Regions from separate parts of the Pantoea sp. SGAir0418 genome, predicted to be linked through region 1. Evidence: predicted binding sites of a transcription regulator. Region 1 holds the regulator's gene; the other holds the start of a gene.
The links. The regulator CRP, encoded in region 1, controls carbon source genes, mostly activating them, when cyclic AMP is high. The targets are predictions, from matches to a motif close to ATGTGANNNNNNTCACAT.

Region 2: a site for CRP is predicted at 3,831-3,848, ahead of idnD (L-idonate 5-dehydrogenase). Genes of this name have one in related genera too.

Annotation. Positions count from the first base shown of each region.
Region 1 covers NZ_CP027911.1:305,101-310,530, forward strand. The annotation lists gene C1N84_RS01300 (bifunctional acetylornithine/succinyldiaminopimelate transaminase) at 1-1,090, shown strand, start outside; gene C1N84_RS01305 (YccS/YhfK family putative transporter) at 1,087-3,162, opposite strand; gene crp (cAMP-activated global transcriptional regulator CRP) at 3,221-3,853, opposite strand; gene C1N84_RS01315 (OsmC family protein) at 4,158-4,562, shown strand; gene C1N84_RS01320 (phosphoribulokinase) at 4,633-5,430, opposite strand, start outside.
Region 2 covers NZ_CP027911.1:489,415-494,844, forward strand. The annotation lists gene C1N84_RS02320 (ATP-binding protein) at 1-2,536, opposite strand, end outside; gene C1N84_RS02325 (hypothetical protein) at 2,564-2,737, opposite strand; gene C1N84_RS02330 (response regulator transcription factor) at 3,037-3,738, shown strand; gene idnD (L-idonate 5-dehydrogenase) at 3,908-4,939, shown strand; gene idnO (gluconate 5-dehydrogenase) at 4,949-5,430, shown strand, end outside.

The DNA of each region.
Region 1 (5,430 bases):
GTATATCGACTTCTCCGGTGGTATCGCGGTCACCGCGCTTGGCCATTGTCATCCGGCGCTGGTGGAAACGCTGAAAAGCCAGGGCGAAACCCTGTGGCACACCAGTAACGTGTTCACCAATGAGCCGGCACTGCGCCTCGCCAGTAAACTGATCGCGGCGACCTTCGCCGAGCGGGTATTCTTCGGTAACTCCGGTGCCGAAGCGAACGAAGCGGCGTTCAAACTGGCGCGCTACTACGCCTGCAAAAAGCACAGCCCGTTCAAAAGCAAAATTATCGCTTTCCACAACGCCTTCCACGGCCGCACGCTGTTCACCGTCTCGGTGGGCGGTCAGCCGAAATACTCCGATGGCTTTGGTCCGAAGCCGGCGGATATCGTCCATGTGCCGTTTAACGATCTGGCAGCGGTGAAAGCGGTAATTGACGACCACACCTGCGCGATTGTGGTGGAGCCGATTCAGGGGGAAGGTGGCGTGATGCCGGCAACGCCGGAATTTATGCAGGGATTGCGTGCGCTGTGCGATCAGCACAACGCGCTGCTGGTGCTGGATGAAGTGCAGAGCGGCATGGGCCGCAGCGGTAAGCTGTTTGCTTACGAACACTATGGTATCAAGCCAGATATCATCACCACTGCTAAAGCGCTGGGCGGCGGTTTCCCGGTGAGCGCGATGCTGACCACCCATGAAATCGCCTTGGTGATGGCGCCGGGCGTGCACGGCACCACCTACGGCGGCAACCCGCTGGCCTGTGCGATTGCCGAAACCGCGCTGGATATCATCAATACGCCCGAGGTGCTGAATGGTGTTGACGCGCGCCGTGAGCAGTTTGTCTCGGCGCTGCAGAAGATCAATCAGCAGTTCGACATCTTCAGTGAAATTCGGGGCAAAGGGCTGCTGCTGGGTGCCGTACTCAACGCGCAGCACGCCAGCAAAGCGCGCGATATCCTCAACGCTTCCGCCGCTGAAGGCCTGATGGTACTGACCGCCGGCAGCGATGTGATTCGCTTTGTGCCGTCGCTGGTGATTGAGCCGACCGATATCGCAGAAGGCATGGCGCGCTTTGCCCGGGCGATCGCGAAAGTCCTGAACTAACCTTTCGGCTTCAGCACGCTGAGCCAGCGGCCGTGATGCGGGCGCTGGCTCCACGCCAGTGAAGAAATGGTGTGCATCACATTGAGGTGCTGCAGAATGCGCTTCACATGCTGTTCGACAATCGTCACCGGCCCCTCATTCAGATTCTCCGGCGCTTCCAGAATATTGCTGTCGTTGCCCGGCCCGTCGTAAGCCAGCCGCTGCTGACAGCGCTGCAGCGCGATTTCACAGGACTGCAAATAGCGCTCCGCCAGCTTTGGCGTCAGCATGGTGTGCTCGCGCGCCAGAATGGTCATGGCGTTGATGTGCTCGACGATAAACTGGCTGTGAGTCACCCACAGGCGCATATCTTTCAGATACTGAAAGTTAAAGCCCGGTTCGGTGGACGCCTGGTTGAGCGAGTTAAACAGCGCGTTGTGCGCCTGGTTAACCTTGACGCGCTGATACGCCAGCTTCTCCGGCGCCTGCTCCGGACCGAGCAGCAGGCGCAGCGCCTCCTGATAAGCCTCCAGCGCATCGTGCGCATTATTGCGCAGCAGCCCGCTCTGCCACTGCGGCCATAGCCAGATCATACCGGCGAAGGCAATCAGGCAGCCCATCAGCGTATCCATCATGCGTGGCAGCAGGAACTGCGCGCCATTCAGTGACAGCAGCTGCAGCGAATACACCGCCGTCACCGTAAAGCCAATCATCGACCAGCCATAATATTTACGCGTGATCAGATAGCTGGCGAGCGTGATGACCAGCATGGTCAGCAGGGCAATCGACTCCGGAACAGCAAAGCGCAGCGACGCCGCGGCGATCAGCAAGCCGGCGAAGGTGCCGAGCGCCCGGTGCTGAATGCGCACGCGCGTGGCGCTGTAGCCGTTCTGGCTGACAAACATGATGGTCATCAGAATCCAGTAAGGCTTGGGAATATTGAAGAACAGCGCCAGCGCGCTGCCGAACATTAGCATCACCGCGAAGCGCGCCGCCGTCCGCAGCGCGGCAGATTTCAGCGACAGGTAGCTGCGCAGCGCCGGCAGCAGCGGCAGGCGGCGCTGGCGATCGGCCATCAGGTCGCGGGTGTACAGTGGCTTCTGCGTGCGCAGCACGCGGGCGATGCGGCTGAAATGGTAGAGGCAGAAATTACCGACCGGATTATCCGGGTGCTGCCGGGCAATTTTCTCCAGCGCGCCGAGCGGCTTCTCCATGTGGAAGCGTTCCGGCAGCTGGTGATAGAGAATGGCATCGGCCAGCACGCGCAGCCGTGCCGAAATGATTTTCGCGTTCCAGCGGATCACCGCCTCGGCGTGGCTCTGCTCCACCAGCTTTTGCACCTCTTCCGGCTGGTGCAGGCTGACCGAGATATGTTCCTGCAGATCGAGCGCGACCTGGAAAGCGCGCGTCAGGCGTTTATGGCTGTTATCACGGCTGGCGGACAGCATATGCATCTGCTGGTAGCAGGTGGTGATCAGATCGACCGCTTTCTGCTGGCGCGCCAGTAGCGGCGGCAGCGCTTTTTCCGGATCGGTCAGCTGCGTCAGCAGGGTGTATTTGGCGTCGCAGTAATCGGCCAGCTCGCGGTACAGCAGGCTGAGGGTCTCGCGCATCGGCTGCTCTTTCCACAGCCAGAACCAGAACCAGTTAAACAGCCCGTACCACAGCGTCCCGCCGATATACAGCAGCGGCGGGACCCACATCGGCATACGGCCGACGAGGCTTAAGGTAAAGATGGCGGCGATCAGCGTGCCGGGCAGCAAACGACCATGCAGCGGGCTGATTTCACCGGTCACGCCCACCAGCAGCGGCAACACCAGCAGAATCAGCGGCAGCGGCACAGCGTAAGCCGTGAGGTACTGAATCAGAAAACTGCCGCTGGCGAACAGTGCGCCGCCGACAATCAGCCGTTTGAAGAACCGCTTGTGTGGCGTATCCAGACCGGCGATGTTGCAGCAGGCCGGCACCAGGGAGAACAGCAGCCCTTTTTGCAGATCGCCAAACAGCCAGCCGAGCGCCACAGGCAGGCACAGCACCAGCGTTTGCCGCAGCGCATAGTTAACTTCCGGATGATAGATGATTCGACGCCACATCAGCTCATCGTAAACAGAAACGGCGCGATGTTGCCATCACGCCGTAGGTGAGAAGAAATCAGCGGGTGCCGTAAACGACGATGGTTTTGCCGTGTGCAGAGATCAGGTTCTGATCTTCCAGCATTTTCAGGATACGACCCACGGTTTCGCGTGAGCAGCCCACGATCTGACCAATCTCCTGACGGGTGATTTTGATCTGCATACCGTCCGGGTGGGTCATGGCATCAGGCTGTTTCGCCAGGTTGAGCAGCGTTTGCGCGATACGGCCGGTCACATCGAGGAAGGCAAGGTTGCCGACTTTTTCAGATGTTACCTGCAGGCGACGCGCCATCTGCGCCGACAGGCGCATTAAAATATCCGGATTGACCTGAATCAGCTGACGGAATTTTTTGTAGGAAATTTCAGCCACTTCGCAGGCGGTTTTCGCACGTACCCAGGCGCTACGCTCCTGGCCCTCTTCAAACAGGCCGAGCTCACCGATGAAATCCCCCTGATTGAGGTAGGAGAGAATCATCTCTTTGCCTTCTTCATCTTTAATCAGTACCGCGACGGAACCTTTCACGATGTAGTACAGCGTTTCCGCTTTCTCACCCTGATGGATGAGGGTGCTTTTGGATGGATATTTGTGAATATGGCAATGGGACAGGAACCATTCGAGTGTAGGGTCTGTTTGCGGTTTGCCGAGAACCATTCGCTATTATCCTCTGTTGTAATCGTGCCCAAAATACAGGGGGCAGTTTTCCCTGTCAGGCGGTGAAATCGTCCAGCGTTTCCCGTGAGGGACAGTTATTCGGGGGTGGATTCGTAAGCGATGCTTTTGATTCGTCCCGCTTTCGTCTTTCGTGACGAAAATATTTTCAGCACTGTTTGTAGCATAGCTTTTGCAACCTGTCTCCTGTTGTCTCGCTTCAGCAGGTGGGGGATGCGTCTGCATTGCTGTTTGTCAGGTGAAAGCGTACTCTGGCGGCAAAACCGCCGCTTCAGGAGAAAGAATAATGCAGGCACGAGTGAAATGGGTGGAAGGGCTGACCTTTCTCGGAGAATCCTCATCCGGTCATCAGGTATTAATGGACGGCAATTCCGGTGATAAAGCGCCCAGCCCGATGGAGATGGTGTTGATGGCTGCGGGCGGCTGCAGCGCGATTGACGTGGTGTCGATTCTGCAAAAGGGGCGCAACGATGTCGCCGATTGTGAAGTCAAACTGACCTCGGAACGCCGCGAAGAAGCGCCACGCATTTTTACGCATATCAATCTGCATTTTATTGTCAGCGGCAAAGCGCTGAGCGATAAAGCGGTAGCGCGCGCGGTGGATCTGTCCGCGGAGAAGTACTGCTCGGTCGCGATCATGCTGGGCAAGGGCGTCGAGATAACGCACAGCTACGAAGTGGTGGAGCTGTAATCCAGCCGGGAGCGCGGCCCTGCGCTCCCGATCTCAGTTCCTCACGGCGAAACTGGCGTATTAGCCTGCGCTATTCAATACGTTTTCCTTCAATCAACCGCTGCACCAGCGGCGTCATGATCAACTCCATCGCCAGTCCCATCTTGCCGCCCGGCACCACCAGCGTATTCATGTGGGAAATAAACGAGCCCTGGATCATCGCCAGTAAATAAGGAAAAGCGATGCCCTCCAGGCCGCGAAAATGGATCACCACAAAGCTCTCATCCAGCGACGGGATTTCACGCGCGGCAAACGGGTTCGAGGTATCCACGGTCGGCACGCGCTGGAAGTTGAGGTGCGTGCGGGAAAACTGCGGCGTGATGTAGTTGATGTAGTCTTCCATCGAACGCACCACCGAATCCATCACCGCTTCGCGCGAATGGCCGCGCTCGCTGGTGTCGCGTACCAGTTTCTGAATCCACTCCAGATTAACAATCGGTACCACGCCAACCAGCAGATCGACGTGTTCAGCCACGTTATGCTGCTGCGTCACCACGCCGCCGTGCAGGCCTTCATAGAACAGCACATCGGTGTTTTCCGGCAGCGGCTGCCAGGGTGTAAACGTGCCCGGCACCTGATTCCACGGCACCGCTTCATCGTAGGTGTGCAGATATTTGCGCGACTGGCCGAGTCCGCTCTGACCATAGTCGCGGAAAGTCTGCTCCAGCAGGCCGAAGTCGTTGGCTTCCGGGCCAAAGTAGCTGATGTGACGCCCGAGGTCGCGCGCCTTACGAATCGCCATGTCCATTTCCGGACGGGTATAGCGATGGAAACTGTCGCCTTCTACTTCCGCCGCGTGCAGATCCAGCTGCTGGAAAATTTTACGGAA
Region 2 (5,430 bases), 180 kb from region 1:
TTACGCTGCCGCGATCGGTAAATTTAATGGCGTTACTCAACAGGTTAGACAGGATCTGGTTGATCATCAGCGGATCGGTCTGTACCCAGTAGGCCGCGATGTCCATCTCTACGCGCAGATCGATCCCTTTGCTTTCGGCCTTGTTGCGGAACAGCGTCACCGCCTGATCGATCACATCCGGCAGGTAAACGGTTTCCGGCGTGGGTTGATACTGGCCAGATTCGATCTTTGACAGATCGAGGATATCGCCGATCAGCGACAGCAGCGCACGCGCCGAACTGTAGGCGACGCGAATATTCTCTGACAGCGTCTCACACGGCTGCGAGCGGGTTTCCAGCTCCAGCAAACCAATGATGGCGTGCAGCGGCGTGCGGATCTCATGGCTCATGCTGGCGAGAAACTCACTTTTGGAGCGGTTGGCTTTGTCTGCGGTGTCCTTGGCCAGCTGCAGCTCCTGCAACAGCGCGTTACGTTCGGTGACATCGACCCAGCCGCCGATCACCCCGGCAACTTCCCCCAGCCGATCGCGAAACGGCAGCGTCCAGTGGTACAGATGGAAGGCCTGCTGGCCAAACATCAGCTGGACGTCGCGCATTACCGCTTCACCATCCAGCAGCGTTTGCTGGTAACCATCTTCAATGGTATGAATGCTGGCGTTATTGGTGTTGAACACGTCCGACAGTCGTTTACCGATTACCTCGTCGCGTTTGATGTGCAAAAAGCGCAGATAGGCATTGTTACAGTCCACCAGCCGCGTTTGCTTATCGCGGATGTACATTGCCACCGGCGAGTCATTAAACAGCGTGTGGGTAAAATTGAGCTGATTTTTTAGCGCATTCTCTGCCTGCATACGCTGCTGAATCACTTTGCGCAGATGGTGGTTCCACAGCAGGATCAACAGAATCAATCCCAGCGATACCGAAACGATCAGCAGAATCGTTTGCTTATAGTTCTGCCACGAGCTACTGAGAAACGGCGGTTCCGCCTGACGCCACTGCGCCATCAGCTTAAACAGCGTTTCCGGCGGGATGGCCAGCAACGCTTTATCGAGAATGCTGATCAGCGTCTCATTGCCTGGCTCTACGCGCATCACAAAGCGTGCGGGATCGGCGCCCAGCGTACCCTCGACGATCAGCCCGCTGCCAAAATGGTTGCGCAGATGATAGTCGGCAAAAATTTTCGGCACGATCACCGCATCGACCTTGCGCGCCAGCAGCTGGCGCAGCGCATCCAGCGGACGATCGGTATCGCTGACCGACAGGTGCGGATAGTGCTCCTGCAGCCAGCTTTTCATTAGCGGATTTTTTAGCATCAGCGCCGAACCAAACGGAAAGGTGTCGCGCGCCATAATGTTTCCCGGCTGCTGATTGCGGATGATCACCCAATGCGAAACCAGCCACGGACGCGTAATCAGAGCCGGTTGTGCTTCGAACTGTGGCTCCAGAATTTCCAGCGGAAACAGCTTTGGCAGAGGACGTCCGCCGGGGTGTTCATTACTGGCGTGCGCCACAAAATTCAGGCCGGTCTGGCTGGTGATCAGCTCCAGCACGTCCGGCGCCATGCCGCGAAACTGCTCTGCCGGCGTCCGGCTACTGAGCGGTGCCTGTGCCAGCGGCAAGGTGGTCTCGATGTGTATGTTGTTTTGCAGCCACTGCTCTTCGTCGGCGGTCAGCGCCAGCGGATTGCGTTGTAGTACATGATGGGGATCGAGCTGCCAGCGTTTGGCAATCTGCATGCGGATAGACAGCGGAATCTGCGGCAGCGCCTGGTTGATGGCGTCGGCCAGCGCAGGATACAGCGGACTGATGCCGAAACCGACGTTGAGCGGAATCGTATGCTCATCGGCCAGAATAGTAAGCGCGTTGGCAAACAGATAGCGGTTGAGGTGTGTCAGCGTCGCCGCATTTCCCCAGACGCGCGCCGTCTGACCATAAACGGTGGCGGCGACGGCATCATAGTAGCCCGGGAAACGCACCAGCTGCGCGTTTTCGTATGTCTCTTCCAGGTACTGGCGCTGCAGCGGCGTGCCTGACCAGGCGATTTGCTCGGGCATGCCGTTATTGAGAAAAAGGTCGCTGTCGGTCTTCAATCCCATCACGCTGTAATCCAGCATCCACGGGGCGCTGGCCAGCAGCGGCTGCGACTGTGACGATGGCTGGGCGACGTAAATCGCCAGCATATGCATTTCGCCTTTCAGCACCGCCTGCTGCGCGGCGCTATGACTCGGGAAGTGATAAAGCTCAATACTGGTCTCCAGCATGCTTTGAATCAGCGACAGGTAGTCGGCGCTCAGGCCTTCGAAGCGGCGCGTATCGGTATCCATATATATTGGTGGCTGTGATTTACCGGCCACTGCGACTTTAATCACTTTATTTCGAAAGGCAGAAGAGATGGGCTCAGCCAGCTGCAGCGCGGGCTGTGCGGTATCGTAACGCGCTAAAAGCTGCAATGGTTTGACCTGCGCCTGCAGCGCGCCGGCAAAAAAAATAAACAGGACCACGCCCGTCAGACGGATGAAATTAACAGGATTAAACACCGTGCGTTCCTGAAGAAAATAAAGTCATTAATGCCGATAAGGGAAAAGGAGTATAAAGAGATTTTTCCCGCCTGCCTGATCTAATGCCGCATTAAGGATATTTTGCGACCATTCTCGAATGTTTAACTTATTATTAACATCCGTGGTTTTTTTTAGATATTGCTTTTGCTTTGATTTCAAATATTTCAACGGTTTATCCATAAAATGACCTTTCAAGACAATTCTTATGTGGTCCATTCGCAGAGTTACGTCAGAATTTTCGCAGTTTTTCCGGGGCCGCTAACCGCTGCTGTCCATTCATCTGGTAAAACTACCTTTTAATTAGCGGTAATAAGTTAAACGCGTAAGCAAAATTCTAATTTTTGTTAACCTGGTGACGTTTGGTTTAAACCGTTGCAAGCGATTTTCCCGGCAGCGGTCAGCGCATACTTTCAGGTCATTTTCACTGGTGTGGTTATCAGTACTGGACAAAATTGAGACTGTAATAAAGGAATAAAAGAATGGTATATGCACATAATAAACAGGTGCGTGTCGCTGTCCTTGATGATCACCCGATGGTTCGTACCGTTTTCGAGTTATGCCTGAAACACGAACCCGATATTCATCTGGTCGGGACCTGGTCTTCAAGTAATGAATTGTTTAGTCAGCTGCGCAGCACTACGGTGGATGTGCTGGTGCTGGACTTTTTGCTGGGCGAGCGGGAACTGGATGGCCTGGCCCTGGTGAAACAGCTGCGAAATCACTATCCGCAGCAAAAGATATTGATCTCATCGTCCATGGAGAGTCCGGCGATTGTCAAAATGGTGCTGAGCGCCGGCGTTAAGGGCTTTATTGGAAAAAGCCACAATATGCAGGAGATCGTCCAGGCGATTCGTCAGGTGGCGCAGGGGCGGCTATTCCTGTCACAGGAAGTGGCGTACGAGGTGGAAAACCTCTACGTGATGAATGAAGACGCCATCAACGAAAACCTCGATCTCTCCAGCAAAGGCAATATGTATGAGAAGGTCAAAACCCTCAGCCCGCGCGAAGTAGAAGTGGTGCGCTGTTTTCTGGATGGGCTCAGCGTGTCGCAAATTGCCGTGAAGTTTAAACGCAGCCGCAAAACCGTCAGCGGACAAAAGCAGTCGGCGCTGAAAAAGCTCGGCCTGCGCTCAGATTCGGAATTGTTCAAATACAGCCACGACCTGATGTCGGGCAGCTAATCCTTCTTTAAGGCGGTCAGGGATGGCCGCCGTCTGCTTTTCCGCCTCTCTGCATCACGTTCCCGGTAACAGCCGTTTTGTAACATCGCTTTGAGTGATGTTCGTCACAGTTTCGCCGGCCGTATCCCGCTGTGATAGCCCCCATTGCTACAGCACTGAAGGGGCTACGATGAACATTGAAACGCAATCCTGCGTCATTACCGGCAAAAAACAGGTCAGCGTCGCACAGCAACAGGTGCAGTGGGACGGCACCGGCACGCTGGTGCGCATCACGCGCGGCGGCATCTGCGGGTCCGATCTGCACTACTATCAGGAAGGTAAAGTCGGCAGCTTTGAAGTGAAGATGCCGATGATCCTCGGCCATGAAGTGATCGGCTACGTGGTGGAGAGCGACGATCCGCAGCTCCAGCCCAATCAAAAAGTGGCGGTCAATCCCTCAAAGCCGTGCGGCAGTTGTAAATACTGTCTGCGCGAGCAGCAAAATCAGTGCACCTCAATGCGCTTTTTCGGCAGCGCCATGTATCTGCCACACGTGGATGGCGGCTTCACGCAATACAAGGTGGTCGATAGCGTGCAGTGCGTGCCGTTTCCGCAGGAGGCCGATGACAGCGTAATGGTGTTTGCTGAACCGCTGGCCGTGTGCATCCACGCCACGCAGCAGGCGGGCGATCTGAGCGGCAAAACCGTGTTCATTTCCGGCGTCGGGCCGATTGGCTGTCTGATTGCCGCCGCTGCCAAAGCCCGTGGAGCTGCAGAGATTATTTGCAGCGATATCAGCGAACGCTCGCTCAGCCTGGCGCAGCAGATGGGCGCGACCGGGGTGATCCACGCTGCTGACGGTGATTTCATGCCTTACCTTGCAGATAAAGGCTTCTTCGATGTCGCTTTCGAGGCTTCCGGCCATCCATCTTCGCTGCAGCGCTGTCTCGACGTGGTGTGCGCCAAAGGCACGCTGGTACAGGTTGGCATGGGCGGTACGATTCCGGATTTCCCGCTGATGATGCTGATCGCCAAAGAGATCAATCTGGTCGGTTCTTTCCGTTTCACCCACGAATTCAACACGGCGGTTGACTGGCTGGCAGGCGGCGTGGTCAATCCGCTGCCGCTGTTCAGCGGCGAGTATGACTTACAGGATATCGACGCGGCGCTGCAGTTTGCCGGTGATAAAACCCGGGCGGCGAAAGTCCAGTTAACGTTTTAAGGAGTCAGTATGAGTCAGCTATTTTCCCTGGCGGGCAAGCGTGTGCTGCTCACCGGTTCGGCGCGCGGCATCGGTTTTCTGCTGGCGCGCGGTCTGGCGGAGGCGGGCGCGGAGGTGATCATCAACGCCACCACCGAGTGCGGCGCAGAGCAGGGCGCGGCGAAACTGCGCGAGCTGGGTTATCACGCACGGGCGAAGGCCTTTGACGTCACGCAGTCGGCGCAGGTTCAGCAGGCGGTGGAGGAGATTGAAAGTCAGTGGGGCGCGATTGATATCCTGGTGAACAATGCCGGCATTCAGCGCCGCCGGCCGTTTCTCGAGTTTCCCGAGCAGGACTGGAACGACGTGATTGCCGTCAACCAGACAGCGGTGTTTCTGGTGTCACAAACCGTGGCGAAAAGAATGGTGCAGCGTCAGCGCGGAAAAATCATCAACATCGGCTCAATGCAGAGCGAACTGGGCCGCGACACCATCACGCCCTATGCCGCCTC